Regions from separate parts of the Exiguobacterium artemiae 7-3 genome, predicted to be linked through region 2. Evidence: a T-box and tRNA genes for the amino acid it is inferred to sense, from the RefSeq annotation. Region 2 holds a T-box; the other holds one or more tRNA genes.
What was found. A T-box is a leader RNA that pairs with one kind of tRNA and senses whether it is charged. The one in region 2 lies ahead of ileS (isoleucine--tRNA ligase), so its partner is inferred to be a tRNA-Ile.

Region 1 (7,544 bases), 850 kb from region 2:
GTACCAGCCGTTGAAGCAAATGATGTCGTCGTTCATTTAGATGAGATTCATTATATGGATTCAACAGGTCTTGGTGTGTTTGTCGGCGCCTTAAAAGCTTCAAAGAAAAATGGAACATCGTTTACACTCGTCGGTGTGTCTGAACGCATTCGTCGTTTGTTTGAAATTACTGGTCTTTCAAGCATCATTACAATCGATAGTGGTGTACGAGGTGGAACACAATGAAAAACGAACAACTTGAAATGACACTTCCGGCAAAACCGGAATATGTTGCGATTGCTCGATTAACAGTTTCAGGTGTCGCGAATCGGATGGGTTATACCTACGATGATATCGAAGACATCAAAATTGCTGTTTCTGAAGCATGTGCGAATGCAGTTCAGCATGCCTATGAAGGAGAGCAAGATGGATCGATGGCTTTAACGTGTAACGTTTACCCGGACGATCGTCTTGAAATCATCGTGAAAGACAATGGTGTGACTTTCGATAAAGACAGCGTGAAGCGTCAAAGTGAACCAATCACGGAATCGCATGATTTAGACTCTCTGCACGAGGGGGGACTAGGGATCTTAATGATCGAAGCACTCATGGATCAAGTCACGATCGAGAAAGCAAACGGCGTCACTGTCCATATGACAAAATATATGAATAGAGATGAGGTGGGTCAAAGTGCCAGCAAAGTCTCAACAACGCCATCACAGTGACGATGAAGTCCTTCGTCTAATTGACCTGTACCAACAAGATGATCAAGATGAAGAAGTTCATGCTGCTTTACTTGCCCGGTATTCCGATCTTGTAGAGGCGCTTGCCCGTAAGTTCTCACGTGGCCGTCCGATTCATGATGACCTCGTCCAAGTCGGGATGATTGGCCTGCTTGCCGCTCTTCGTCGTTTTGATAAAGAGTTCGGTCGTAGTTTTGAATCGTTTGCCGTTCCGACCATCATTGGTGAAATCAAACGGTTTATCCGTGATAAGACATGGAGCGTTCACGTTCCACGTCGTATCAAGGAGCTTGGACCGAAAATCAAGAAAGCCGTCGAAGAACTGACGACAGAATTGCAACGTTCACCGCGTATCGATGAAATTGCAGCTCGTCTGGAAGTATCGGAAGAGGAAGTTCTCGAGACACTTGAGATGGGTAAAAGTTATCAAGCCCTTTCTGTCGACAGTTCGATCGAAGCCGATCAAGAAGGCAGTACGGTCACATTACTTGACCTCGTCGGTAACCAGGAAAACGGATATGATTCGGTGGATCAAAAGCTGATTCTCGAAAAAGCATTTGCTGTTTTGACTGACCGGGAACGTTCGATTTTAGAATGTGCCTATTACCGCAACATGAGTCAAAAAGAAACCGGAGAGCTCCTTGGAATTTCGCAAATGCATGTGTCGCGTCTTCAGCGTCGTGCGTTGCAAAAATTACGGGAAGCCATCAAAGTAGAACCGAACGAAGTATTTTCAAAAGACTGATGCGGAAGCATCGGTCTTTTTTGTGTCCCATCGATTCTTCGGTATAATAACAGAGAGGTGAGGAAAATGGAGAAGAGAATCGCAACAGAATTGAACATCAGACCAGCACAAGTTAAAGCCGTTTTACAATTGACGGAAGACGGAGGAACAATTCCGTTTATCGCCAGATACCGTAAAGAACAAACCGGTGAACTCGATGAGGTCGAAATCAAAGCAATCCTCGATCGCCATAAAAGCATCACACAACTTGAAACGAAACGAGAAGATGTCCTGCGGAAAATCGAAGAGCAGGGTGTTTTGACGTCTGAGTTAAAACACAGTTTGAATGGAGCCACGACATTACAACAAATTGAAGACTTATACTTACCGTTTCGTCCGAAGCGGAGAACAAAAGCAGAAATTGCCCGTGAAGCGGGATTAACCCCGTTCTCTGACTTTTTACGTTCACCGAAACCATACGACGAACAACAATTTAACCAGTATGTAGCGGCGCATCCGGAAGGGGAGGCAATTGCTGGAGCACAAGCCATCATAGCAGAAGAATGGGGCGAGCAGGCGAGTGTCCGGGAACATATCCGGAAGACAGCCTACCGATTTGCAGATATCGTCACGAAACTAAAAAAAGACGCAGTCGACGAAAAACGTGTCTTTGCCCAGTACTATGAGTACAGCGAACGGATCCGGCAAATCGTGCCACATCGGATCTTAGCGATTAATCGTGCCGAGTCGTTAAAAATCGTTTCTGTCAAAATCGTCCTGGAAGAACAACATGTTTTACCATACTTGTTGAAGCCGTTCAGCCGATTGGCAGAACCAAAACGTCGGTTGGTCGAAGATGCCGTCCAAACGGGATATAAAAAATCAGTTTTCCCGGCAATCGAACGGGAACTTCGGAATGAGTTGACCGATAAAGCAGAAAACCAGGCGATTGAAGTGTTCGGAAAAAACTTACGACAACTCTATATGCAACCACCGATGAAAGGGAAAGTGATGTTAGGACTTGATCCTGCGTACCGGACCGGATGTAAGTGGGCAGTGATTGATCCGACAGGAGAAGTAAAAGAAGTGGGTGTCGTCTATCTGACGATGTCGGAACAAAAAGCACATGAGGCACGCCAAGTCTTAACGAAACTAGTAAACCGGTACGGGATCGAATTGATTGCGATCGGAAACGGGACGGCTTCCCGCGAGACGGAATCCTTTGTCGCCGACTGGATTAAAGGACATGATCAAATTGCCTTTACGATTGTCGATGAGGCAGGGGCGAGTATCTATTCGGCGTCAGAAATTGCCCGCACTGAGTTTCCGGATTTACAAGTCGAGCAACGGTCAGCCATCTCGATTGCACGACGCTTGCAGGATCCATTGGCGGAGCTCGTCAAAGTGGACCCACAATCCGTGGGTGTCGGACAGTACCAACATGATGTCACACAGACGAAGTTAAAAGAAACACTCGATTTCGTCGTCGAGACAGTCGTTAACCAAGTGGGTGTCGACGTCAATACGGCCTCGGAGTCATTGCTCGGTTACGTCGCAGGGATTACGAAAGCAACAGCTAAAAAGATTGTCGAACGCCGCTCGGAACTGGGGGCTTTCGCCTCCCGGAAAGAATTGTTGAAAGTCCCGCGTTTAGGAGCAAAAGCATATGAACAGGCAGCCGGCTTCTTGCGCATCCCGGAAGGCAGTCATCCGCTTGATCGGACACCGATTCACCCGGAACAGTATAAAACCGTTGAGTCCTTGTTTAAGCAACTGGATTTGCCGTTGCAGAGCGTTGGAACGGAAAACTTACGGACTCGACTCGGAGAATTATCCGTACCGGACACAGCTCAATTGCTTGAAGTCGGTGAGCCGACATTACGAGACATCATTGAAGCATTGCAGCGTCCAGAACGGGATCCGCGGGAAGCGCTCGATAAGCCGTTACTGCGTCAAGATGTCTTATCGCTGGATATGATTCAAGTCGGAATGGAGTTCCAGGGGACGGTCCGCAATGTGCTCGACTTTGGTGCTTTCGTTGATATTGGTGTGAAGGAGAGTGGTCTTGTCCACATCTCGAAGCTCAGTAAAAAACGGGTCAAACATCCGCTTGATGTCATTGCAGTAGGTGATATCGTAACCGTTTGGGTAACGAGTGTCGAACCGGAACGAGGACGGATCGGTCTGACGATGGTCAGTCCGTCATGACGAACGAAGAGTTGCAGCAATACGTCGAGCAACTCTCGCTCGACGTGTTTGCTTTACCTTTTAGACATATTGCACTTTTTAACAATCGCTTACGGACGACTGGTGGACGTTATTTTCTGACGGATCATCATTTGGATTTCAATCGGAGCTATTTAGTCGACCGTCATATCTTTCGTGGAATCGTCATTCATGAGCTGTGCCACTACCATTTACACTTACGCGGAATGGGACATCGGCACCAGGATCAGGATTTTAAAGAGTGGCTACAACGATACGGAGGACTGCGCTACAGTCCGCGTCTGGAAGAAACGGAAAAAAAGAATCATCTTTATGAGTGTGAGAAATGCGGGACATTATATAGAAGAAAAAGAAAGATGAATCCGGAACGATACCGTTGCGGACGATGTCGTGGAAAGATTTTTTACAAAAGTAGTTGACGTTCATTTCGGAGCATGATAAATTATAGAAGTCGTCAAAACGACCGCAACTAAACAACTTCTCGTCACTAAAAACTTTTTTAAAAAAGCATTGACGAAGAGAAAGAAAGTTGCTAATATAGAAAAGTGTTCTGAAACGAACGTCACGTTCCGCAATAGCTCAGTGGTAGAGCAACCGGCTGTTAACCGGTAGGTCGTAGGTTCAAATCCTACTTGCGGAGCCATTATTTTTGGAGATGTACCCAAGTGGCTATAAGGGGCGCCCCTGCTAAGGGTGTAGGCCGGGAAACTGGTGCGAGGGTTCGAATCCCTCCATCTCCGCCAGACCTCTTATGTGAATTTGTTACTTGAGAATAGTTATCAGTTTTTAAATGGCCCGTTGGTCAAGCGGTTAAGACACCGCCCTTTCACGGCGGTATCACGGGTTCGATTCCCGTACGGGTCACCATTTCGGAGGATTAGCTCAGCTGGGAGAGCATCTGCCTTACAAGCAGAGGGTCGGCGGTTCGATCCCGTCATCCTCCACCATTTTAATTTCATACTTAAGTTTCACAAAAATGTGGTCCTGTGGTGTAGCGGTTAACATGCCTGCCTGTCACGCAGGAGATCGCGGGTTCGAATCCCGTCAGGACCGCCATTTTTGGGCTGTGGCCAAGTGGTAAGGCACTGGATTTTGATTCCAGCATGCGAAGGTTCGATCCCTTCCAGCCCAGTTTTTCGTGTCATTAGCTCAGTTGGTAGAGCATCTGACTTTTAATCAGAGGGTCGCAGGTTCGAATCCTGCATGACACACCATTTTATTTTTTAATTCCTAACTTTATATTTGCGGTCGTGGCGGAATGGTAGACGCGCTAGGTTGAGGGCCTAGTGGTGGCAACACTGTGGAGGTTCAAGTCCTCTCGACCGCACCATATCGCACCCTTAGCTCAGCTGGATAGAGTACTTGACTACGAATCAAGGGGTCGGGAGTTCGAATCTCTCAGGGTGCACCATATTTTGTTTGCTTTTGACGGGCCTATAGCTCAGCTGGTTAGAGCGCACGCCTGATAAGCGTGAGGTCGGTGGTTCGAGTCCACTTAGGCCCACCATTCAATTTTATAATCTCATGGGGCCTTAGCTCAGCTGGGAGAGCGCCTGCCTTGCACGCAGGAGGTCAGCGGTTCGATCCCGCTAGGCTCCATTTGTTTATCTTTATGACGAACTTTGAAAACTGAACGATGAGGCAAAAAACGTATCTTCGGATACAAACAATGAATGAAGCGCAAGCTTCGTCAACGTGACTTCGGTCACAAAAACGAGCAAGTCAAACACTTTATGGAGAGTTTGATCCTGGCTCAGGACGAACGCTGGCGGCGTGCCTAATACATGCAAGTCGAGCGCAGGAAGCTCACGGAACTCTTCGGAGGGAAGTGAGGGGAATGAGCGGCGGACGGGTGAGTAACACGTAAGGAACCTGCCCCAAGGATTGGGATAACTCCGAGAAATCGGAGCTAATACCGAATAGTTCTTCAGACCGCATGGTCTGATGATGAAAGGCGCTCCGGCGTCACCTTGGGATGGCCTTGCGGTGCATTAGCTAGTTGGTGGGGTAATGGCCCACCAAGGCGACGATGCATAGCCGACCTGAGAGGGTGATCGGCCACACTGGGACTGAGACACGGCCCAGACTCCTACGGGAGGCAGCAGTAGGGAATCTTCCACAATGGACGAAAGTCTGATGGAGCAACGCCGCGTGAGTGATGAAGGTTTTCGGATCGTAAAACTCTGTTGTAAGGGAAGAACAAGTACGAGAGGTAATGCTCGTACCTTGACGGTACCTTGCGAGAAAGCCACGGCTAACTACGTGCCAGCAGCCGCGGTAATACGTAGGTGGCAAGCGTTGTCCGGAATTATTGGGCGTAAAGCGCGCGCAGGCGGCCTTTTAAGTCTGATGTGAAAGCCCCCGGCTCAACCGGGGAGGGTCATTGGAAACTGGAAGGCTTGAGTACAGAAGAGAAGAGTGGAATTCCATGTGTAGCGGTGAAATGCGTAGAGATGTGGAGGAACACCAGTGGCGAAGGCGACTCTTTGGTCTGTAACTGACGCTGAGGCGCGAAAGCGTGGGGAGCAAACAGGATTAGATACCCTGGTAGTCCACGCCGTAAACGATGAGTGCTAGGTGTTGGGGGGTTTCCGCCCCTCAGTGCTGAAGCTAACGCATTAAGCACTCCGCCTGGGGAGTACGGCCGCAAGGCTGAAACTCAAAGGAATTGACGGGGACCCGCACAAGCGGTGGAGCATGTGGTTTAATTCGAAGCAACGCGAAGAACCTTACCAACTCTTGACATCCCCTTGACCGCTTGAGAGATCAAGTTTCCCCTTCGGGGACAAGGGTGACAGGTGGTGCATGGTTGTCGTCAGCTCGTGTCGTGAGATGTTGGGTTAAGTCCCGCAACGAGCGCAACCCCTATCCTTAGTTGCCAGCATTCAGTTGGGCACTCTAGGGAGACTGCCGGTGACAAACCGGAGGAAGGTGGGGATGACGTCAAATCATCATGCCCCTTATGAGTTGGGCTACACACGTGCTACAATGGACGGTACAAAGGGCAGCGAGACCGCGAGGTGGAGCCAATCCCAGAAAGCCGTTCCCAGTTCGGATTGCAGGCTGCAACTCGCCTGCATGAAGTCGGAATCGCTAGTAATCGCAGGTCAGCATACTGCGGTGAATACGTTCCCGGGTCTTGTACACACCGCCCGTCACACCACGAGAGTTTGCAACACCCGAAGCCGGTGAGGTAACCGCAAGGAGCCAGCCGTCGAAGGTGGGGTAGATGATTGGGGTGAAGTCGTAACAAGGTAGCCGTATCGGAAGGTGCGGCTGGATCACCTCCTTTCTAAGGAAAACGTCCCTTACGGGACATGCCCATCGTTCAGTTTTGAGAGCTCGTCTCTCTAGTCTCGATAGAGACACTCGCACCTTGAAAACTGAAGACATCAACAAGACATCAAACTTTTTATAACCATGTCATTAGACGTGTGTTCTTAGAATACCAAAATGCTAGATCAAGGTATGAAGGGCGTACGGTGGATGCCTTGGCACTAGGAGCCGATGAAGGACGCGACGAACAGCGATATGCTTCGGGGAGCAGTAAGTATGCTTTGATCCGAGGATTTCCGAATGGGGGAACCCACCATCCGTAATGGGATGGGACATGTTACATGAATACATAGTGTAGCGTGAGGCAGACCCGGGGAACTGAAACATCTAAGTACCCGGAGGAAGAGAAAGCAAATGCGATTCCCTGAGTAGCGGCGAGCGAAACGGGAACAGCCCAAACCGGAGAGCATGCTCTCCGGGGTTGTAGGACACTCTATACGGAGTCAAAAAGGAAGACAGTAGGTGAACGACCTGGAAAGGTCGGCCGAAGAAGGTGACAGCCCTGTAGCTGAAACTGTTTTCCCTCCAGAGTGGAT
Region 2 (21,572 bases):
GCGGACATATTTATCCCGCATTGGCCATGATCCGAGAAATTGAACGTCGTACGGCATGTGAAGTGTTATACATCGGTACTGAGAATGGACTCGAAGCGGACATCGTCCGCCGGGCAGGCATTCCGTTTGAATCAATTAAAATTTCAGGACTACGCCGTTCCTTGTCGTTTGAGAACGTCAAGACCGGTTTCCGTTTCATGAAAAGTGTTGTCCGCGTCCGAAAACTTCTGCGGGACTTCCAACCGGATATCGTTGTCGGAACAGGTGGTTTTGTCTGCGGTCCCGTCCTATACACGGCAGCGAAGATGGGGTATAAGACGCTTGTCCATGAACAAAACAGCTTACCTGGAATCACCAATAAATTCTTGGCGCGGTATGTTGACCGGGTGGCTCTGTCCTTTAAAGGCTCTGGTCACCATTTCGGTAAAAACGAAGGAAAAACGATTCTAATCGGAAATCCCCGGGCTTCGGAGGTTGCGATGTTGCAAATCGATCCGATCGAAGAAAAACAAAAATATGGTTTTGAACAAGAACGTCCTCTGATTGTCGTGTACGGCGGTAGCCGAGGTGCGCCGGCCATCAATAAAGCGGTCGTCGAAATGATTCCTAAGTTATCAACAACTGACTGGTCGTTGTTGTTCGTCACAGGACAGGTTCACTACGAAGACATTCAGACTCAGTTAGGAACATTACCGGACCGGATTCAATTACGTCCGTTCATTTACGATCTGCCGTTGATTTTAAAAGCGAGTCAACTGGTCATCTCGCGTTCCGGAGCAAGTACATTAGCAGAATTGACGACACTTGGTTTACCGAGCATTTTGATTCCGAGTCCTTACGTGACGGAAAACCATCAGGAAGTGAACGCGTCATCACTTGTCGAGACAGGAGCAAGTCTTTTGATTCGCGAATCCGAATTGACGGGAGACCGGTTATTCGATGCTTGTACGAAGGCGATTGCCAATCAAGCCAGCATGTCAAAAGCATCGCTCGCACTCGGCATGCCAAATGCGGCAAGTGATTTAGTCGATGAATTATTACGGTTGATTCAGCAAAAAAACTAAAGCATTGCAGGAATAGACCGATAAGGTACTGAAATTAAACATAATGGAGGGAGAGGCTTACGTGAAGGAACAACAACCGGCAAGCCAGCCGAAGATGGATACGACTGTCCGCAGCTTAGAAGATAAAATTCCATATGTCCGTGAGCAGCGTCGGAAAAAGGCGAACCGGCGTTTAATCTATGTCCTCATCCTGATCGGTCTATTGATTGGTGTCGTCTTCTATCTTCAATCGAGTTTCTCGCGTGTCGCGACGTTTGACGTCACAGGCACCGTGAACGTCAAGAAGGAAGACATCATTCAAGCATCACGTATTAAGGTGAAGGAGACACATGCTTTCAATGTGTCGGAAGAAGCCGTGTTGGAACGGATTGAAGATGTCCCAGGTATTCGCGAAGCGACGATGAAAAAAACATTTTTACATCATTATGAAGTTGACGTCGTCGAAGAAAAAGAGATTGCGTATGCCAAAGATAAACCGGGCGCCCGGATTGTCTTAGCGGACGGGACGATTATTCCCGGAAAGTCGAAGGAAGAATTGTTTGATGCACCGATTCTAACAGGATTTACGGATCAATCCTTGCGACGTCTGACAAAGGAACTTGTCAAAATCGAGCCGAAAGTCCGGAGCCGGATTTCGGAAATCGTAGCCAATGATCAGACCGACAAGGGTGGATTAAAGTTATTCATGACCGACGGAAATACCGTCTTATTGAGTACATCGGCTTTTTCTAACTCGTTGAATGAATATGTCAAGGTCATTTCTGCTTTGCCAAAAGGAAAAACAGGAACGATCACCATTGATGGAGGAATCTATTTCAAACCATATAAAGGTAAAAAATAGAAAATAACACCACGGATTTGATGGGTTTGACAAACGTTTGTTTTCATTAGTAAGAAAGCGGAGACATCGTCATCAAATCGTAATCTATTAGATGGGTAAGTTAGACAATAACTTCTTTTCGTGAGGTTTTTTATAGTGTAGACTTAAACGAGAAGAAGATTGTCTCGATTCCTGTAAATATAAACAGGGACGATAGGATTAGTATTATGAAAGTGGAGGTGTCACTCCCATGGAAACGAAAGGTACGATTGCCGCACTAGATATTGGGACATCGGAAGTGAAACTCATCGTCGGTGAACTTCTAGGCGGAACACTGAATGTCTTAGCGGAAGGGTCTGCACCATCTGCAGGCGTCAAGCGAGGTGTCATCGTCGACATCGATCAAACAGTAAATGCCATTAAACAAGCGGTTGCAGAAGTGGAGCGCACACTCGGCGAACCAATTGGTGAAGTATATGTAGCAATTTCCGGTGAACACATCCAAGTCAAGGATTGCCAAGGGATGACATCAATCAAAGGGGAAGACAACGAAATCACAGATGACGACGTGAAAGATGTTCTTCACTCAGCCATGGTGATGCGGATTCCAAACGAATTGAGTGTTGTCGATGTGTTACCTAAAACGTTTACTGTCGATCAGCAGACGGAGATCACGGATCCACGTGGCATGATCGGTTATCGTTTAGAAGTGACAGGGAAGCTGATTATCGGAGCGAAGACGATTCTACATAGCATCAAACGTTCCATCGAACGAGCTGGTTTAGAACTTGCGGGGTATGTGCTGGAAAGCTTAGCCGTCTCACGAATCGCAGCTTCGATTGATGAATTAGAACTGGGTGTCGGGATCGTTGATATCGGACATGAAACGACCACTCTTTCAATTTACGAAAAAAACGATCTAGTTTACTCAACGACACTTGCGTACGGTGGAGATCATCTGACACGCGATTTGACGTATAAAATGAATTGTAAATATCAAGATGCGAAACTAGCCAAAGAAGAATATGGCGTCGCGTTGGAAGCTTTAGGTGATCCAGAAGAAAAAGTCTCATACGTGACAATCAACGGGGAACACCGTTTCGAACCACAGACGGAGATTGGCTTTGTCCTTGAAGCCCGTCTGGAAGAGATTTTCGAAATGATTCAGAAGCGGATGACACAAGCTGGGTATGCACAAATGAACAGCGGAATCATTCTTTGTGGTGGTAGTTCTTCCTTACCAGGAATTGACCAGCTCGGTAAGCGAATCTTTAAGCAAAGCGTGAACGTGTATCAACCAGCCAGCTTAGGGATTCGTCATCCGAAGTATGCTGTCGCTGCTGGGATGTTACGATATGTTCTATCACGCAGTGCCGTTTCGAAGTCAGGGTTTGACCGTGCGGACGAAAAGGGAATAGCCGCACAAGGCCGTGAGCAAGAGGAATTACTTGCACATCCTTCCCAACCTTCAGTACGCGAAGAGCGACCACAGAAGGAACAGCCTCCAAAAGAGCGAAAGTCATTCAGTAGTTTCTTTGAGAAATTTTTCGGCTAAATAAAAAATTATCAGTAAAAAAAATAGGGGGCCCCTTTTATGTTGCATTTTGATGAAATGATGGACCAAGTAGCTAAAATCAAAGTCATCGGAGTAGGTGGCGGTGGATCAAACGCTGTCAACCGAATGATTGAACATGGTGTCCAAGGCGTAGAATTCATCGCTGTCAATACGGATGCACAAGCATTAAACATGTCACAGGCAGATGTAAAACTTCAACTCGGAGCAAAATTAACACGTGGTCTTGGTGCCGGAGCAAATCCGGAAATCGGTAAAAAAGCTGCCGAAGAAAGCCGCGAACAGTTGACAGAAATTTTGTCTGGTGCCGATATGGTTTTCGTAACAGCAGGAATGGGTGGAGGTACCGGAACAGGTGCTGCACCGGTCATCGCAGAAATTTCTAAAGAAATCGGTGCATTGACAGTAGGTGTCGTGACAAAACCTTTCATGTTCGAAGGCCGTAAACGGATGCAACATGCTGTTTCAGGCGTGCAGAACTTTAAAGAAAAAGTCGATACACTCATCGTCATCCCGAATGATAAATTGCTTGAAATCGTCGATCGTAACACGCCGATGCTTGAAGCATTCAAAGAAGCCGATAACGTTCTTCGTCAAGGTGTACAAGGGATTACGGACTTAATCGCCGTTCCTGGTCTCATCAACTTGGACTTCGCGGATGTTAAAACGATCATGACGGAAAAAGGTTCAGCATTGATGGGTGTTGGTGTCGCAACCGGCGAACACCGTGCAACGGAAGCTGCGAAAAAAGCGATTTCGAGTCCATTGCTTGAAACATCGATCGAAGGGGCAAAAGGCGTCTTGATGAACATCACCGGTAGTGCAAACTTGAGCCTTTATGAAGTAACGGAAGCAGCTCAAATCGTCCAAAGCGCTGCGGATGAGGAAGTCAACTTGATCTTCGGATCAGTCATCAATGACAACCTGGAAGACGAAATCATTGTTACGGTCATCGCAACGGAATTCGAAAACGAACCACTCGATTTTGAAATCCCATCAGCACAAGAGATGATGAAAAACTTGCTCAAGAAAAAGCAAGCAGCGCCATCACCGGTAGCTGAAGAACCTAAACCGCAAGTCGAAGAGACACCTATTAGCTCGAACCAAGAATCAGCAAAAGGGTCAGATGTCGAAGAGACGATGGATATTCCTTCTTTCCTTCGCCGGAATAATCGTTAATCCGATATTCCAGGGACACGACTGCTAGATCAAGAGGTGTCGCGTAAGCGACACCTCTTTTTTTAAAAAAGGATGGGATGAGATGTTTGGTCAATGGATAAAATGGGATACGCCGACAGGAACTGTTCGTGCAGCGTTTACGACAAAGTTCTCAGCACCTCATGGCAAGGGTAACTTAGGACTGCACGTTAAGGATGATCCGGAAGGCGTCATCAAAAATCGTGAAGTCATCGTCCGACAACTGGAGTTATCTCTTGAAAACTCAGTTTGGGCTGAACAAGTGCACGGCAATCATGTAGAGCAGGTGACGACACTGGAGTCGGGTCGTGGAGCCTCTGATTACGAAACAGCAATCAAGGGAACAGACGGACTGGTGACGACAGATTCAAATGTTTTATTGATGATGCTGTTTGCTGACTGTGTGCCGCTCCTTTTCTGTGATCCGCGGACAGGTATCATTGCAAACGTTCACGCCGGTTGGCGCGGAACAGTCGCTAACATCGTAGAAGCCACACTGACAAAGATGGAACAAGCGGGTGCCGACCGTTCTTCGATTCAGATGGTCATCGGTCCGTCGATTCGTGAATGTTGTTATGAAGTCGATGGACCGGTTCTTGAAGCGGTGGATCAACTAGGTCTTGAAGAGTCTCCTTACATCAAGAAAGAAGACGGGAAAGCCATGTTATCCCTTCAAAAAACGAATGCCATGTTAGCCGAGCGTAGTGGTGTCGGCGATGTGCTCGATACAGGAATCTGTACGAACTGCCAGGCGGAAGACTATTTCTCATATCGTCATGGAGACCATGGTGGACGGTTTGCCAGTTTGATTGTAAAGGAGTCTCTCGATGTCAATTTCTGAAAATGTACAACATGTCCGACAAAACATGAAACAGGCGTATGAAAAGACCGATCAAAAAAAGCAGGTACAATTGATTGGCGTGACGAAATCAGTGTCAAGTGAAGTGGCAGCGGAGCTGCTTGAAGCGGGTATAACGGCACTTGGTGAGAATCGTCCGGAAGGGCTGACCGACAAACAAACGGTCTTAGGGCGTGAGGCATGTGAATGGCATTTCATCGGAACGTTGCAGACTCGTAAAGTCCGACAAATCATTGATCGGATTGATGTGTTACATTCCTTGGACCGGTTACATTTGGCGGAAGAAATCAATAAACGTGCGAAACGGCCAGTCGATTGTTTTATTCAAGTCAATGTCTCCGGTGAAGAATCAAAGCAAGGAATTGATCCGGGAGATGTCCATTCATTTTTACATGAAGTGGGGCAATATCCGATGGTCCGTGTGATCGGGTTGATGACGATGGCTCCGTTGACGGAGGACGAGCAACTGCTCCGTTCGGTCTTTCACTCGCTTCGTGTGCTGCGGGATGAAGTGGCGGCCCGCCATTTACCGCACGCACCGTGTACGGAGTTATCAATGGGCATGTCATCAGACTATCAGATTGCCATTGAAGAAGGTGCGACATATGTCCGAATCGGAACAACTTTAGTCCAATCATAAATGGTCTAGATATACGGAAGGAGAATCGATATGGGATTCAAATCAAAAATGCAAAATCTATTTCTCGGTAACACAGACGATTTAGATGAACTCGAATATGAAAATGATGCTACAATAAATAAAGGTAGAGGTGCATCACAGCAAGAATATGATGAGTATTACGAGGAATCTACCCCGAGTGTTACTCAAAAGGAGGACCATGTGAGACAATCGAACATCGTACCCATTCATACAAAAAAGACAAAATCACAAGTCATTCTCAGTGAGCCGCGTGTGTTTAACGAAGCACAGGAAATTGGCGAACACCTTCGTCAAAATCGGGCTGTCATCGTGAACATGCAACGGATGTCTAAAGATCAATCGCGCCAAATGATCAATTTCTTATCAGGTGTCGTGTTTGCTCTTGATGGAACGATTACGACAATCAGTCAAAACACACTCCTCTGTGTACCGAACAACGTCGAGCTGGCTGGAAGTATTTCAAATCTGCTCGGTGAAGATGATATCAACCATAAGGGGTGGTAAGCATGGATTCGCAAGTCATGTACGCAATCGGTCGTACACTCAGCACGTTACTTCAATACTACAGCTACGTCATGATTGCCTATATTTTATTATCGTGGTTCCCGAATGCACGTGAATCACGATTCGGTCAAGTTCTAGCGATGTTAGTCGAACCTTTCCTCGCACCATTCCGACGGATTATCCCGCCCATCGGAGGTATGCTTGACATTTCACCTATCGTTGCCTTTCTTGTGCTTAATCTCGCACAGTCAGGTATCAGAGCGATCTTCTTGTAATGAGTGTCTATGATCATTATCGCGGACATGAGCGGGAGTTTGTCGATCTCGTCTTGAATTGGATCGACCATGTCGAAGCGACCTATACGTTTAAAGTGACAGATTTTCTGGATCCGCGCGAACAACAGATTACCCGAGAACTCGTCGGAACAAAATGCGCCCTCTTTTTTGAGGGCGGTTTTGAAGGCGCCGAACGACAGCGTGCGCTTATTGCCCCTGATTATTACGATCTTGATGCCAACGATTTTGATATTGCCATTTATCGTATCCATTATCCCACTAAATTCGTGGAGCTCTCGCATCGCCAGGTGACAGGCACATTGCTGAATGTCGGATTAAAGCGCGGGAAATTCGGTGACGTCGTCATCCAGGATCAACTCGTTCAATTTGCCGTTGCGAAAGAAGTAGCTTCTTATATCGAAGCAAATGTCGATCGTGCGGGAAAAACAAAGATTCGGTTGTCGCTCGTGGATTCAGAAGAACAGTTGAAGATTAAGGATCAAGAATGGCAAGAAGAACTGGGCTTCGTCAGTTCGCTCCGTTTTGATACGGTTGTCAGTGAAATCCTTGGTTTTTCAAGACAAAAAGCGCAAAGCCTGATTAAACAAGGTGAAAGCAAAGTGAATTATAAAATCGTCGAAGATCCAAGTTTTTTATTGGAGGAAGGCGACTTACTCTCACTTCGTGGAACAGGACGTGTCAAGTTGATCGCCGTACTCGGCTCAACAAAACGGGATCGGATTAAATTGCAATACGGTCTGCTAAAAGGATAACCAACAAGCTGAGGGAGGATTTCATCATGCCATTGACGCCACTTGATATTCACAATAAGGAATTTACACGGAAGTTTCGCGGCTATGACGAAGATGAGGTCAATGAATTTCTTGATCAAGTCATCAAAGATTTTGAATTGTTGCTCCGTGAAAACCGTCAACAGCAAGAAGTCATTCAAAATATGCAGTCTCGTGTCGATTACTTCAGCTCGATGGAAGAAACATTAAACAAGTCCATCATTGTGGCACAAGAAGCGGCAGAAGAAGTCAAAGCCAATGCGACGAAAGAAGCGAGCTTGATCGTCAAACAAGCGGAACGAGAAGCTGAACAATTACAAGATGCGGCACAACGTCGAGCACAACGGACCGATTTCGAAGTTGAACAGATGCGTAAAAAAATCGAACTGTACCGGAATCGTTTCAAAGTGTTGATTGATGCACAGATGGAATTGTTGACGAGTCATGACTGGGATGCATTCGACAGTTCGACCCGGGGTGCGCTTGACGAGATTCCTGCAGTTGCGTATAATGACGACGATGTCATATAAGCTAAATCAATGAGAAGGACACGTCTTTTATCAGGATACTGTCAGCGAATCGGGGACTGGTGCGAGCCCGATCAGAGAATGAAAAAAGATATCCCCTTTGAGTGCGGGACTGAATGTTTTCAGTAAGCTCCGCCGTTTCGCCTCCGTTATCGGGCTCTTAAGTGGTAATCTGTTTGTTAGGATTGCTAGTAGGGTGGTACCGCGAGTTCAAGCCAAATTCGTCCCTATCAGGGGATGAGCTTGGCTTTTTTTTGTACGTAAAATACAGACAAGTGAGGGAATGCCAGATGGAATACAAAGATACGTTATTGATGATGAAGACGGAATTTCTAATGCGAGGAAACTTACCGAAACGTGAACCAGATATGCAGGCACGTTGGAACGAGATGAATCTATATGAAGCAGTTCAAGAAAAAAATGCTGGGAAACCGGCATTCATTCTACACGACGGTCCTCCCTATGCAAACGGGGACATCCATATGGGGCACGGATTAAATAAAGTCTTAAAAGACATCGTCGTCCGTTACAAATCAATGAACGGATTCCGTTCTCCGTACGTACCGGGTTGGGACACACACGGACTTCCAATCGAGACGGCTCTTCAAAAAGCGGGTGTCGACCGGAAATCGATGTCGGTCGCAGAATTCCGTGAACTGTGTGCGAAATATGCACTCGAGCAAGTTGATCATCAACGTGAACAATTCAAGCGCCTTGGTGTTCTCGGTGACTATGACAATCCATATATCACGTTGCAACCGGAATTCGAAGCAGCACAAATTCGTTTGTTCGGCGATATGGCCAATAAAGGATATATCTATAAAGGGAAAAAACCGGTATACTGGTCGCCGTCATCGGAATCGGCTCTTGCAGAAGCCGAAATCGAATACCAGGATAAACGTTCTGCTGCCATCTACGTAGCGTTCCAGGTCATGGACGGAAAAAATATCTTGGAGCCGACGGATCATTTCGTCATCTGGACAACAACACCTTGGACAATTCCGGCAAACCTCGGAATCTCAGTCAGTGGCGAGTTGACCTATGCACGGATCGAACACGAAGGAAAAGGCTATATCGTGGCCGAGACACTCGTACCGGAAGTCATCGAGGCATTGGGCTGGGAAGATGCTACGGTGGGTCGTATCTTCAACGGGGCCGACTTTGAGTACATCAAAGCGAAACATCCACTCTATGACCGGGAATCACTTGTCATGCTCGGCGATCACGTCACGGCAGAAGCGACGGGTGTCGTTCATACAGCACCTGGACACGGGGAAGATGACTTCAGAATCGGTCAAGCTTACGGTCTGGATATCCTTTGTCCGGTTGACGACAAAGGGGTCATGACGGCAGAAGCTCCTGGTTTTGAAGGATTATTCTATGAAGATGCCAACAAAGAAATTGGTGTGGCATTGGAAGAAGCCGGTGCTTTATTAAAACTGTCATTCATCAAACACTCGTACCCGCATGACTGGCGGACGAAAAAACCAGTTATCTTCCGGGCGACACCACAGTGGTTCGCTTCGATCAAAGATTTCCGGGCTGAAATCCTCGACGAAATCAAAGAAGTCCAGTGGGTGCCGGAGTGGGGCGAAACACGTCTTCACAACATGTTCAAAGACCGTGGCGACTGGGTCATTTCCCGTCAACGCGCGTGGGGTGTCCCGTTGCCGATCTTCTATGCAGAAGATGGTACGGAAATCGTCACACCGGAAACAATCGACCATATCGCGAATCTGTTCGCTGCACACGGATCAAACGTCTGGTATGAACGGGAAGCCGTTGATTTGTTACCGGAAGGATTCACGCATCCGGCAAGTCCGAACGGGATCTTCAAAAAAGAAACGGATATCATGGATGTCTGGTTCGATTCCGGATCATCACATGCCGGTGTTCTTGCTACACGTCCGGAACTTGAGCGTCCAGCTGACTTGTATCTAGAAGGTTCTGACCAATACCGCGGATGGTTCAATTCGTCCCTTTCGACAGCTGTCGCAACGACAGGGAAAGCACCATACAAAGCCGTCGTCAGTCACGGGTTCGTCCTTGACGGTCAAGGCCGGAAGATGTCGAAATCAATCGGAAATACGATTGCCCCAATCCAAATCATGCAACAGTTCGGAGCGGAAATTCTTCGTCTCTGGGTCGCTTCTGTCGATTATCAATCGGACGTCCGTGCCTCGATGGACAACTTTAAACAAGTATCAGAATCATACCGGAAAATCCGCAATACGGTTCGGTTCTTGCTTGGAAACCTGGATCAGTTTGATCATACAGCGCATCGAGTTGCGTTTGCTGACTTGCCGGAATCGGATCGCTTCATGCGGACGAAACTGGATCAACTCGTTGGCAAAGTAAAAGCAGCGTATGACGCCTATGACTTCATGGCCGTGTACCAGTTATTGCATAACTTCTGTGTCTTGGACTTGTCTTCGTTCTATCTCGATTACACGAAGGATATCTTGTACATCGAAAAAGAAGATGCACCAGCGCGTCGTGCCGTTCAAACGGTCATGTACGATACGGTCGTCACATTGTTACAACTGATGGCACCGGTCTTACCGCATACAGCAGACGAAGCATGGGAATTCGTTCCTGGCGTCGAGACGGCAAGTATCTTCCTGACGGATCTTCCGGAAGCACCGGAAGTAACGGAAGAGGGTCTTACGCTGATTGCGAAATGGAACAGTTTCCTTGTCTTCCGTGATGATGTCTTGAAAGCACTGGAAGAAGCACGTGCTGAGAAACTTGTCGGGAAAACGCTGGAAGCGAAATTAGAATTGGCACCAAATGACGAAACGAAAGCATTGCTTGCGACAATCGATCATCTTGAGCAGTTGTTGCAGGTTTCACAGATTGAGTTCGTCGCTTCGGCGGAGAAATCATATGGGACGACAGGTATCACCGTTCTCAAAGCAGACGGCGAAAAATGTGAACGCTGTTGGACATATTCGACTGAGCTTGGACAAGATCCGGCTCATCCGACACTTTGCCCACGTTGTACTGAAGTCGTCAATTCTTTATAATGAATCAGGGAGGGGCAGCTACGGCGACTTCGTAGCGGTCCCTCATTATTTTTGGATGTGGAGGAAAAAAGAATGTGGCTTTACTTAGCGATTGCTGCTGTACTCGTCGGAGTGGATCAATTGACGAAATGGATCGTCGTCCAACAGATGACGATTGGTCAAGCGATTGAGATCATTCCCAATTTCTTTTATTTAAATTCATACCGGAATCGTGGCGCTGCCTGGGGGATGCTTGAAGGGAAGTTTGGATTTTTCTTCGTCATCACGCTGGTCGTCGTCATTGGGCTGATTTATTTTCTTTACAAAGAAGGCACAAAAAACAAAGTATTTGCTTGGAGCGTCGCCTTATTACTCGGCGGAGCGGTCGGGAATTTCATCGACCGGATGGCACGTGGAGAAGTCGTCGACTTTTTTCATTTTTATCCGTTCGGGTATAATTTCCCGATATTTAATGTGGCAGACGTCAGTTTGACGTTTGGGGTTATTCTGATGCTGATCAGCGTCATGTTTGAAGAGCGTTTGACTAAGAAGGGAACGATTGATTAAATGAATGAACAAAATGAATGGGCTGTTAAAGCCAATGGTGCTACCGGTCGAATTGATAAATGGTTAGCAGAACAACAAGATTGGTCACGGTCACAAGTCCAGGATTGGTTAAAAGCCGGTCATGTCGAAGTCGACGGACGAATCGTCAAACCGAACTATAAGATGTCCGGCACGGAAGAAATCCTTGTCCGGATTCCAGAAGCAGTCGAGCTTGAAGTTTTACCGGAAGATATCCCGCTGGATGTCGTGTATGAAGACAGTGACGTCATTGTCATCAATAAACCTAAAGGTATGGTCGTGCATCCGGCAGCGGGTCACGTATCCGGAACACTCGTCAATGCGTTGCTCCATCACTGCCAGGATTTGTCCGGCATTAATGGCGTCAAACGTCCGGGAATTGTCCACCGAATCGATAAAGACACATCAGGTCTCTTGATGGTCGCTAAAAATGATTTGGCCCATGAATCACTGGCACAGCAATTGAAAGACAAGACGACAGAGCGTCTGTACATCGCGCTTGTCCACGGCGAGATTCCGCATGAACTGGGAACAATTGAAGCACCGGTTGGCCGTGACAAAAATGACCGTCAACGGATGACTGTGACGGATAAAAACTCGAAAGCGGCTGTGACGCATTTCCGTGTCCTTGACCGTTACGAAGGGTTCACTGTCGTTGAATGTAAGCTCGAGACAGGACGGACGCACCAAATTCGTGTCCACATGCGTTACATCGGTTTCCCGCTTGCCGGAGATCCGAAATACGGACCACGGAAAACGATGAAAATGAACGGTCAAGCGCTTCATGCTGCTGTTCTTGGATTCAAGCATCCGCGGACTGGTGAGATGTTACATTTCGAGGCACCGTTGCCGGAAGAGATGACGTTCGAGATTAGTCAGTTGAAAAAACTTGAATTAGAGTCTTGACGTTTTTCTAATAAAACGGTAGAGTATCACCTAGAGAGCGATGCGAGACATCTGCCTCAAACAACCGGTCGTCCGCGTTGACGATCCTACCCATAGTACACCTTTAAACGAGTCCGGAGAGGCTACGAAAGGGAGACATTTCATTTGTGTAGATACGTGTAGCGTGAGCTGCCCACACTTATTGTCTTCAACAACCTCCTGCGACTTTACGCAGGAGGTTTTTTTTGCAGAAAGGAGCAAGTGATGAAACCATCCGTCATTTTAGATGAAGCAGCAATCAGTCGGGCGCTGACACGCATCGCCCATGAAATCATCGAACGTAACAAAGGAATTGATCAACTGATGATCGTCGGCATCAAGACACGCGGGGAGACACTCGCCCGCCGTCTGGCCCGCCGGATTGAGGAGATTGAAGGTAAGCCGGTCCTGCTCGGTGTCGTTGACATCTCAATGTACCGCGATGACTTATCGAAAAAAAGTCTCGAGCCGGAAATCAAAGGTACGGACATGCCGGAGACGGTGACAGGAAAAATCATCGTCCTGGTGGATGATGTCCTATACACCGGACGCACCGTCCGTGCCGCAATGGATGCACTCGTTGATCACGGTCGTCCGAGTATGATTCAACTTGCTGTCCTCGTCGACCGGGGACACCGGGAACTTCCGATTCGACCAGATTTCATCGGCAAGAATGTCCCGACATCACGTGAAGAACAAGTTGTCGTCGCCTTATCTGAAGTCGATGACGCCGATCAAGTATTTATCAAACGTTAAACACAAATACCTTTAACGTGGTCCAGAGAGACCAGAAAGGGAGTTATCCTTATGAAAACCCACACAGCGATTCTTGATGTACAAGAACGGCCAAAACACCCCCTCCAGTGGCTGATGCTCAGCCTTCAACATGTCTTCGCGATGTTTGGCGCGACGGTCCTTGTTCCGTTATTGACGGGATTAAACACATCCGTTGCCCTCGTCGCAAGCGGAGTCGGCACTTTGATTTTCCTCGCCGTCACACGCTTTAAAGTCCCGACGTACTTAGGTTCAAGTTTTGCTTATATCGTTCCGATCATTGCCGTCAGTGAACGCTGGGGAGTGGAAGATGCGCTTGTCGGCGGAATGGTCGCAGGGCTGGTCTACGGAATCGTTTCTCTCGTCATCACGTATACTGGTGTCGGTTGGCTGATGAAACTCTTGCCACCGGTCGTCATCGGACCTGTCATCATGGTCATCGGATTATCGCTTGCTCCAACGGCCGTCAACATGGCGATGAACGGGGCGGATGGGAAGTACAGCGGTACATTCCTACTTGTCGCCTTGACGACACTTGCTGTGACCTTGCTTGCGATGACGTACTTCAAAGGGATGTGGAGTACAGTGCCGATCCTGTTCGGTATTCTGACGGGATATCTTGTCGCCGTCGCTGCGGGAATCGTCGACTTCACGTCACTGAAACAAGCGAGCTTTTTCCAAATTCCGAACTTTACGGTACCATTCCTAGATTACTCACCAACTTTGAACTGGGCCGCACTTGCGCTCATCGTCCCAGTCACACTGGTCACATTGACAGAACACATCGGAGAACAAAAAGTGACATCACGGATTATCGGGCGCGAGACGCTTCTTGATCCGGGGATGCACCGGACGGTTCTCGGAGACGGATTGGCGAAGACGATTGCCTCAATGCTCGGCGGTCCACCGGTGACGACGTACGGTGAAAACAACGGCGTCATGGCCATTACCCGTGTATACAGTGTGTTTGTCCTCGGAGGCGCAGCCGTTCTTGCCATCAGCTTCGGATTCCTCGGCTATGTCGAAGGGTTCATCAAAACGATTCCGACACCTGTCATGGGTGGCATCAGTATCCTGCTGTTCGGCGTCATCGCTTCGAACGGTCTGCGGACACTCGTTGAAAGTAAAGTTGATCTTGCAGATAAACGCAACCTGACAATCACTGCTGTCATCCTCGTCATCGGAATCGGCGGAGCTGCCTTGAAAATCGGCAACTTCTCGCTCGAAGGCATGGCATTAGCAACGATTTTGGGTGTCCTCCTGAATCTGGTCTTGCCAAAAACGAGTATCGAAGTCGCAGAACACGAACAAGAAACACCACAACCGAAACGAGCAGCTAACGACTTTTAAGACGTTCCAGAGAGAACGATAAAGTGGAGGCCCTTCAGAAACAGATGGCGACATCTGTCTTCTTCAGCGCACCTTCACATCAGAAGGTGCGCTTTTTTGCGGCCCAAAGGAGAGGAAAACATGCAGACACGACAACGGATTGGCCATTTTACGAGTCTTGACGAGCTATCGACAAATGAAATCGAACGATTGATAAAGCGGGGACTGCAACTGAAACAAGGCGCACCCGTCCAACCGCTGCCGACGAAAACCGTCGCTAATTTGTTTTTCGAACATTCGACACGGACTAAATGTTCGTTTGACATGGCAGAATATCATCTCGGACTTCACGTCCTGCCGTTTGAGACAGCAACCTCATCCGTTCAAAAAGGTGAAACGTTACTCGATACATGTAAGACGTTACAGGCAATCGGAGTCGATGCACTCGTCATCCGTCATGGAGATACCGGTTATTACGAACAGTTACAACAGCAGTTGTCGATTCCGATCATCAACGCCGGGGACGGTAGCGGACAGCATCCCTCACAGTCATTACTGGATTTGATGACGATGTACGAGGAGTATGGTCATGTCAGCGGAAAAACGATTGTCATCTGTGGTGATCTCCGGCATAGCCGGGTCGCACGGTCCAATGCGCAAGTCTTACAACGTTTAGGAGCGACCGTCATCGGTTCCGGACCAAGGGAATGGTTTGATGAGACGATGGGAATCACTTACCGGGAGATGGATGAGGCAGTGGCAACCAGTGACATCATCATGCTGCTTCGGGTCCAACATGAACGGCACGTGGATAAGCATTCGTTTGCAGCAGACGAGTATCACGAACGGTACGGGTTGACGGAGGAACGAATGAAATGGATTCGACCGGACGCAATTGTGTTACATCCCGCACCGGTCAACCGGGGCGTCGAAATTGCCGAAGAACTGGTCGAACATCCGCAATCGCGTATCTTTGATCAGATGACAAACGGTGTGTTTGCACGGATGGCGATTTTAGAACGGGCTTTTGAGACCTCAACGACAAAGGAGACGAGATAAGATGGCAATTCGAATTGATCATGCAACATGGTATAAAAATGGGGAACGGCAAGAGTCGAGTATTCGCATCGAAGAGGGTGTCTTTACGGAGCTCGATGCGACACCAATCGAGACGGATCAAGTGATTAATGCCAAAGGTTACACTGTTGCACCGGGTTTTGTGGATATTCACGTTCATTTACGCGAACCGGGCGGCGAACATAAAGAGACGATTGCAACAGGAACGGCAGCAGCGGCAGCAGGCGGATTTACGACGATTTGTCCGATGCCGAATACGCGTCCGGTTCCGGATGACCGAGAGACGCTTGACGCCCTCTTTAAAAAGATTGAAGAGACGGCATCTGTCCGTGTTTTCCCTTATGCGGCGATTTCAAAAAATCAGCTAGGGCAGGAACTCGTCGCATTTGAACAACTGACCGATGCCTTTGCTTTTACGGATGACGGAGTTGGTGTCCAAAGTGCCGCTGTCATGCGGGAAGCGATGACATGCGCCGCCGCCGTCAATAAAAGTATCATCGCCCATTGTGAAGATGATTCGCTTAAGGCAGGTTGTGTCCATGAAGGGACATACAGCCGACGAGAAGGATTACAAGGGATTCCGTCACTGGCAGAAAGTATTCATATCGCCCGGGATGTCTTGATTGCGGAAGCGACCGGATGTCATTATCATGTCTGTCATGTCTCGACGAAGGAGTCCGTCCGGGTAATCCGGGATGCAAAACGGGCAGGTATTCGGGTAACGGCGGAAGTCACGCCACATCATCTTGTGTTGACGGAGGACGATATCATGGGACGCGATCCAAACTTCAAGATGAACCCCCCACTTCGGAGCGAAGCGGATCGCCAAGCGTTGCTTGAAGGTCTGCTGGACGGAACGATTGATTGTATCGCAACCGACCATGCCCCGCATGCAGCAGAGGAAAAAGCACTCGGGATTGAGCGTGCACCGTTCGGGATTACAGGATTTGAGACGGCATTTCCTTTGCTGTATACGAAATTGGTTGAACCGGGCATCTTCACGCTTGACCAGTTACTGGATTGGATGTCGCGTAAACCCGCTGACTTGTTTGACTTACCATTTGGACGAATCGAAGTCGGAGCACCTGCCGATTTAGTCTTACTCGATTTAGAAACAGTTCGGACGGTCGAACCGGATCAGTTTCTGTCGAAAGGAAAAAATACACCGTTTCGTGGTGAACAGTTGACGGGTTATCCGGTATTGACGCTCGTCGGTGGAGAAATTGTATTTAAGGGGGAAATGACACATGTCTAAACGGACGTTGATTTTAGAGGATGGAATGGTTTTTGAAGGAGAAGCGTTTGGTTCGAGCGAGGTGACAATGGGGGAGGTGGTCTTCCAAACAGGCATGACCGGGTATCAAGAGATGTTATCCGATCCTTCCTACTGTGATCAAATGATTGTCTTAACCAATCCATTGATCGGCAACTACGGCATGAACCGCGATGACTATGAAACGACCCGTCCGCTTGCGAAAGCACTGATCGTCCGGGAAGTCTGTCATACCCCATCGAACTTCCGCTCCCAGACGTCTCTTGCAACGGCTCTAGAAGAATTCAATATTCCCGGTTTAACGGGAATCGATACCCGTCAGTTAACCCGTCACCTGCGTTCAAAGGGGGTTATGCGGGGACTGCTCGTGGATGGCGCGTACGATTTGTCCGAGCAACTGGAACGGATTCAACAGATGACGCTTGCGACCGATCAGGTCAAACGGGCTTCGACGGAACGCGCCTATGTCATCCCGGGTGCCGGCCCACGGATCGTCTTGGTTGATTTCGGTGCCAAACTCGGGATTATCCGGGAGCTCGTCCGACGCGGATGTGAAGTCGTCGTCGTCCCGCACGACGTGACGGCGAAGGATGTCCTGCGTTACGTACCGGACGGTGTCATGTTGTCGAACGGTCCTGGAAATCCAAAAGATGTCCCGACCGCGATTCCCTTAATTCAGGAACTGACCGGTCAAGTCGTCATCTTCGGAATCTGTCTCGGTCATCAATTGATCGCCTTAGCGCATGGGGCAGATACGTTTAAGTTACCGTTTGGTCACCGGGGAGCAAACCATCCGGTCGAAGATCTTCAAACGGGACAAGTCAGTATCACGTCACAAAATCATGGTTACGCCGTTGAAGAACAGTCGCTGGCCGGGATGAATCTCAAACTGACACACCGAGCAATCAATGATGGGACTGTCGAAGGAATCCGGCATACGACCCACCCCGTCTTTTCCGTCCAATATCATCCGGAAGCTTCTCCCGGACCGATGGATGCCAATGATTTATTTGATCAATTTTTAACAGAAATCACGAACCAACAGGAGGTCTCTCATGCCTAAACGTCAAGATATTCAAAAGATTCTCGTTATCGGATCCGGTCCAATCGTCATCGGACAAGCGGCAGAATTTGATTATGCCGGAACACAAGCCTGCCAAGCCTTAAAAGAGGAAGGGTACGAAGTGGTTCTCGTTAACTCCAATCCAGCGACCATCATGACGGATCCGACAGTAGCGGACCGCGTGTACATCGAACCGTTACAAGCAGAGTTTGTTTCCCGGATCATCCGGAAAGAGCGTCCCGATGCGTTACTTGCCACTCTCGGCGGACAAACGGGACTGAATCTCGCTGTTGAACTGGATCGGTTGGGTGTTCTTGCCGAATATGACGTTGAACTGCTCGGAACGAAACTGACGGCGATCGAGGAAGCGGAAGATCGTGATTTGTTCAGAAAATTGATGTTCAGACTCGGACATGGCGTTCCGGAAAGTGAGATCGTGCATACGGTCGAAGAAGCCGAACAGTTTTGTGCGAAAATCGGTCTTCCGATCATCATTCGACCAGCGTACACACTCGGCGGAACCGGTGGCGGCATCGCTGAAACGATGGATGAGTTCATCCGGATTGTTGAAGGCGGACTCAAAGCCAGCCCGGCGACACAAGTTTTACTTGAAAAATCAATCGCCGGGATGAAAGAAGTCGAATTTGAAGTCATGCGTGATGCGACGAACCAGGCAATCATCGTCTGCGCGATGGAAAACTTTGATCCGGTTGGTGTCCATACAGGTGATTCGATCGTCTTTGCCCCGACACAAACATTATCTGACCGCGATTATCAGATGATGCGTAATGTATCACTCGATATCATTCGTGCACTCGGAATTGAAGGCGGATGCAACATTCAGTTCGCACTCGATCCGGTCAGCTTCACGTATTATGTCATCGAAGTGAATCCGCGCGTCTCCCGTTCTTCGGCACTGGCTTCGAAAGCGACGGGATATCCGATTGCCAAACTGGCTGCTAAAATTGCCGTCGGGTATGCCCTGTCCGAGTTGAAGAATCCGATTACGGAAACAAGTTTTGCTTCGTTCGAACCGGCACTCGACTATGTTGTCGCCAAGATTCCACGGTGGCCGTTTGATAAGTTTGAATCAGCTGACCGGACCCTCGGGACGCAGATGAAAGCGACGGGCGAAGTCATGGCCATGGGACGGACGATGGAGGAAGCCTTGTTGAAAGCCGTCCGTTCACTTGAAATCGGCCAATCCGATTTACACATGACACGTTTTGCCGAAATGAATGAAGCTGATCTGCACCGTCATATCATAAAAGCGACGGATGAACGATTGTTTGCCCTCTATGCGGGCATCGAACGTGGTTATACCGTCGAACAGCTGCACGAATGGACAAGCATCGACCGGTTATTCTTAGAAAAACTGCATCACATCCACCGAATTGAACAAGATATCGTCAAGAACGGATTGACACAGGAACGCCTGCGTCATGCCAAACGTTATGGCTTCAGTGACCAAATGCTCGCCCGGATCACGCAACAAACCGAGACAGCTGTGCGGTCTATCCGCAACGAAGCAGGACTGCATCCGGTCTATAAAATGGTTGATACGTGTGCAGCGGAATTTGCATCCGACACACCGTATTACTACGGTACGTACGAAGTTGAAAACGAAGCGGCACCAACGACACGGCCGTCGATTCTCGTCCTCGGTTCCGGACCGATCCGGATCGGGCAAGGGGTGGAGTTTGATTATGCAACGGTCCACTCGATTCAAGCGATTCGTGAAGCGGGATATGAAGCCATCATCGTCAACAATAACCCGGAGACGGTCTCAACTGATTTCTCGATTTCCGACCGATTGTACTTTGAACCCTTGACGACGGAAGATGTACTCGAAGTCATCCGAAATGAGAAGCCAATCGGGGTCATCGTGCAGTTCGGCGGACAGACGGCAATCAATTTAGCTGAATCGCTGGAAGCGGAAGGGGTGAAAATCCTTGGAACGGCGCTAGAGGATCTCGACCGGGCAGAAGACCGGAAACAGTTTGAAGCAGCCCTGACACAGCTTGAAATTCCGCAACCTCCGGGGAAAACTGCCGTCACGGTAGCTGAAGCGACAGACGCGGCAAGCGAACTCGGATACCCGGTTCTCGTCCGCCCGTCGTATGTCCTTGGTGGACGCGCGATGGAGATTGTGTATGGACAACAGGAACTCGAACATTATATGAAACATGCCGTGATTGCCTCGCCGGAACGTCCGGTTCTCGTTGACCGTTATTTGACTGGAATGGAACTTGAGGTGGATGCGATTTGTGACGGAGAAGATGTTGTCATTCCGGGCATCATGGAACATATCGAACGGGCCGGCGTCCACTCCGGGGATTCCATCGGGGTTTATCCGCCGCAACGGGTACCGCAAGCAATCAAGGATTTGATTGTCGATTATACGACACGGATTGCCAAAGCCTTCCGGATCAAAGGATTGCTTAATATCCAATTCGTCTTTGCAGACGGAGAACTGTATGTGCTCGAAGTCAATCCGCGGGCAAGCCGTACCGTCCCGTTCATCTCAAAAGTCACGGGCTTACCGGTTGCGCGCCTCGCGACGAATGTCATCTTAGGGGATACGCTTGCGTCTTACGGATTGACGAGTGGCGTTTTACCGGAAGAAGAACTGGTCTCTGTTAAAGTGCCGGTCTTCTCGTTTGCGAAGCTGAAGGAAGTCGACCCGTCGCTCGGACCGGAGATGAAATCGACCGGAGAAGTCATTGGAACGGACCGGACACTTGAAAAAGCACTTTATAAAGGTTTGCTTGCATCCGGTATGGCGATTCCGGAACACGGTCGGGTCTTGCTGACGGTTGCCGATCAGGATAAACAGGAAATGCTGGATCTCGCCAAACGCTTTACAGCACTCGGCTTTACACTCCTCGCCACGGCGGGAACTGCCAGTGTCTTGGCGGAGAACGGTCTGCGTGTCCAAGTCGTCGGTAAGCTCGGTTCGGAACAAGGATCGATGCTCGAGTGGATTGAAAAAGCGGAAGTCGAATACGTCATCAATACAATGAGTCGGGATTCGCAAGTCACGAAAGACGGCTTCATCATTCGCCGGGCGGCAGCAGAAAATAATGTCGTCTGCCTGACATCTCTTGATACAGCCGAAGCCTTGTTACGGGTCATTGAAAGTCTGTCCTTTGAAGCCAGCGCCATTCAACCGTTCGACTATATGAAAAAGGCGGTGACTCGATGATTCAACTCTTGACGGTCGTGACACGACGACAAATTGCTTCAGGCGCGACAGAATTAGTCTGTCGCC

Region 1: it has a tRNA-Ile gene. The T-box ahead of ileS (isoleucine--tRNA ligase) is inferred to sense a tRNA for this amino acid. The anticodon was not compared.

Annotation. Positions count from the first base shown of each region.
Region 1 is NZ_KK211190.1:251,717-259,260, forward strand. It holds gene P402_RS0102275 (STAS domain-containing protein) at 1-225, shown strand, start outside; gene rsbW (anti-sigma B factor RsbW) at 222-704, shown strand; gene sigB (RNA polymerase sigma factor SigB) at 670-1,467, shown strand; gene P402_RS0102290 (Tex family protein) at 1,534-3,654, shown strand; gene P402_RS0102295 (SprT family protein) at 3,651-4,091, shown strand; tRNA gene P402_RS0102300 (tRNA-Asn) at 4,241-4,315, shown strand; tRNA gene P402_RS0102305 (tRNA-Ser) at 4,324-4,415, shown strand; tRNA gene P402_RS0102310 (tRNA-Glu) at 4,465-4,539, shown strand; tRNA gene P402_RS0102315 (tRNA-Val) at 4,544-4,619, shown strand; tRNA gene P402_RS0102320 (tRNA-Asp) at 4,653-4,728, shown strand; tRNA gene P402_RS0102325 (tRNA-Gln) at 4,733-4,804, shown strand; tRNA gene P402_RS0102330 (tRNA-Lys) at 4,811-4,886, shown strand; tRNA gene P402_RS0102335 (tRNA-Leu) at 4,917-5,002, shown strand; tRNA gene P402_RS0102340 (tRNA-Arg) at 5,007-5,083, shown strand; tRNA gene P402_RS0102345 (tRNA-Ile) at 5,103-5,179, shown strand; tRNA gene P402_RS0102350 (tRNA-Ala) at 5,199-5,271, shown strand; rRNA gene P402_RS0102360 (16S ribosomal RNA) at 5,403-6,964, shown strand.
Region 2 is NZ_KK211190.1:1,095,207-1,116,778, forward strand. It holds gene murG (undecaprenyldiphospho-muramoylpentapeptide beta-N-acetylglucosaminyltransferase) at 1-1,064, shown strand, start outside; gene P402_RS0106460 (cell division protein FtsQ/DivIB) at 1,126-1,905, shown strand; gene ftsA (cell division protein FtsA) at 2,135-3,439, shown strand; gene ftsZ (cell division protein FtsZ) at 3,479-4,636, shown strand; gene pgeF (peptidoglycan editing factor PgeF) at 4,719-5,495, shown strand; gene P402_RS0106480 (YggS family pyridoxal phosphate-dependent enzyme) at 5,482-6,153, shown strand; gene P402_RS0106485 (cell division protein SepF) at 6,355-6,678, shown strand; gene P402_RS0106490 (YggT family protein) at 6,681-6,953, shown strand; gene P402_RS0106495 (YlmH family RNA-binding protein) at 6,953-7,726, shown strand; gene P402_RS0106500 (DivIVA domain-containing protein) at 7,753-8,274, shown strand; T-box leader at 8,275-8,503, shown strand; gene ileS (isoleucine--tRNA ligase) at 8,562-11,297, shown strand; gene lspA (signal peptidase II) at 11,370-11,843, shown strand; gene P402_RS0106515 (RluA family pseudouridine synthase) at 11,844-12,767, shown strand; gene pyrR (bifunctional pyr operon transcriptional regulator/uracil phosphoribosyltransferase PyrR) at 13,011-13,541, shown strand; gene P402_RS0106525 (uracil-xanthine permease family protein) at 13,593-14,909, shown strand; gene P402_RS0106530 (aspartate carbamoyltransferase catalytic subunit) at 15,048-15,947, shown strand; gene P402_RS0106535 (dihydroorotase) at 15,949-17,220, shown strand; gene P402_RS0106540 (carbamoyl phosphate synthase small subunit) at 17,213-18,301, shown strand; gene carB (carbamoyl-phosphate synthase large subunit) at 18,294-21,506, shown strand; gene P402_RS0106550 (dihydroorotate dehydrogenase electron transfer subunit) at 21,503-21,572, shown strand, end outside.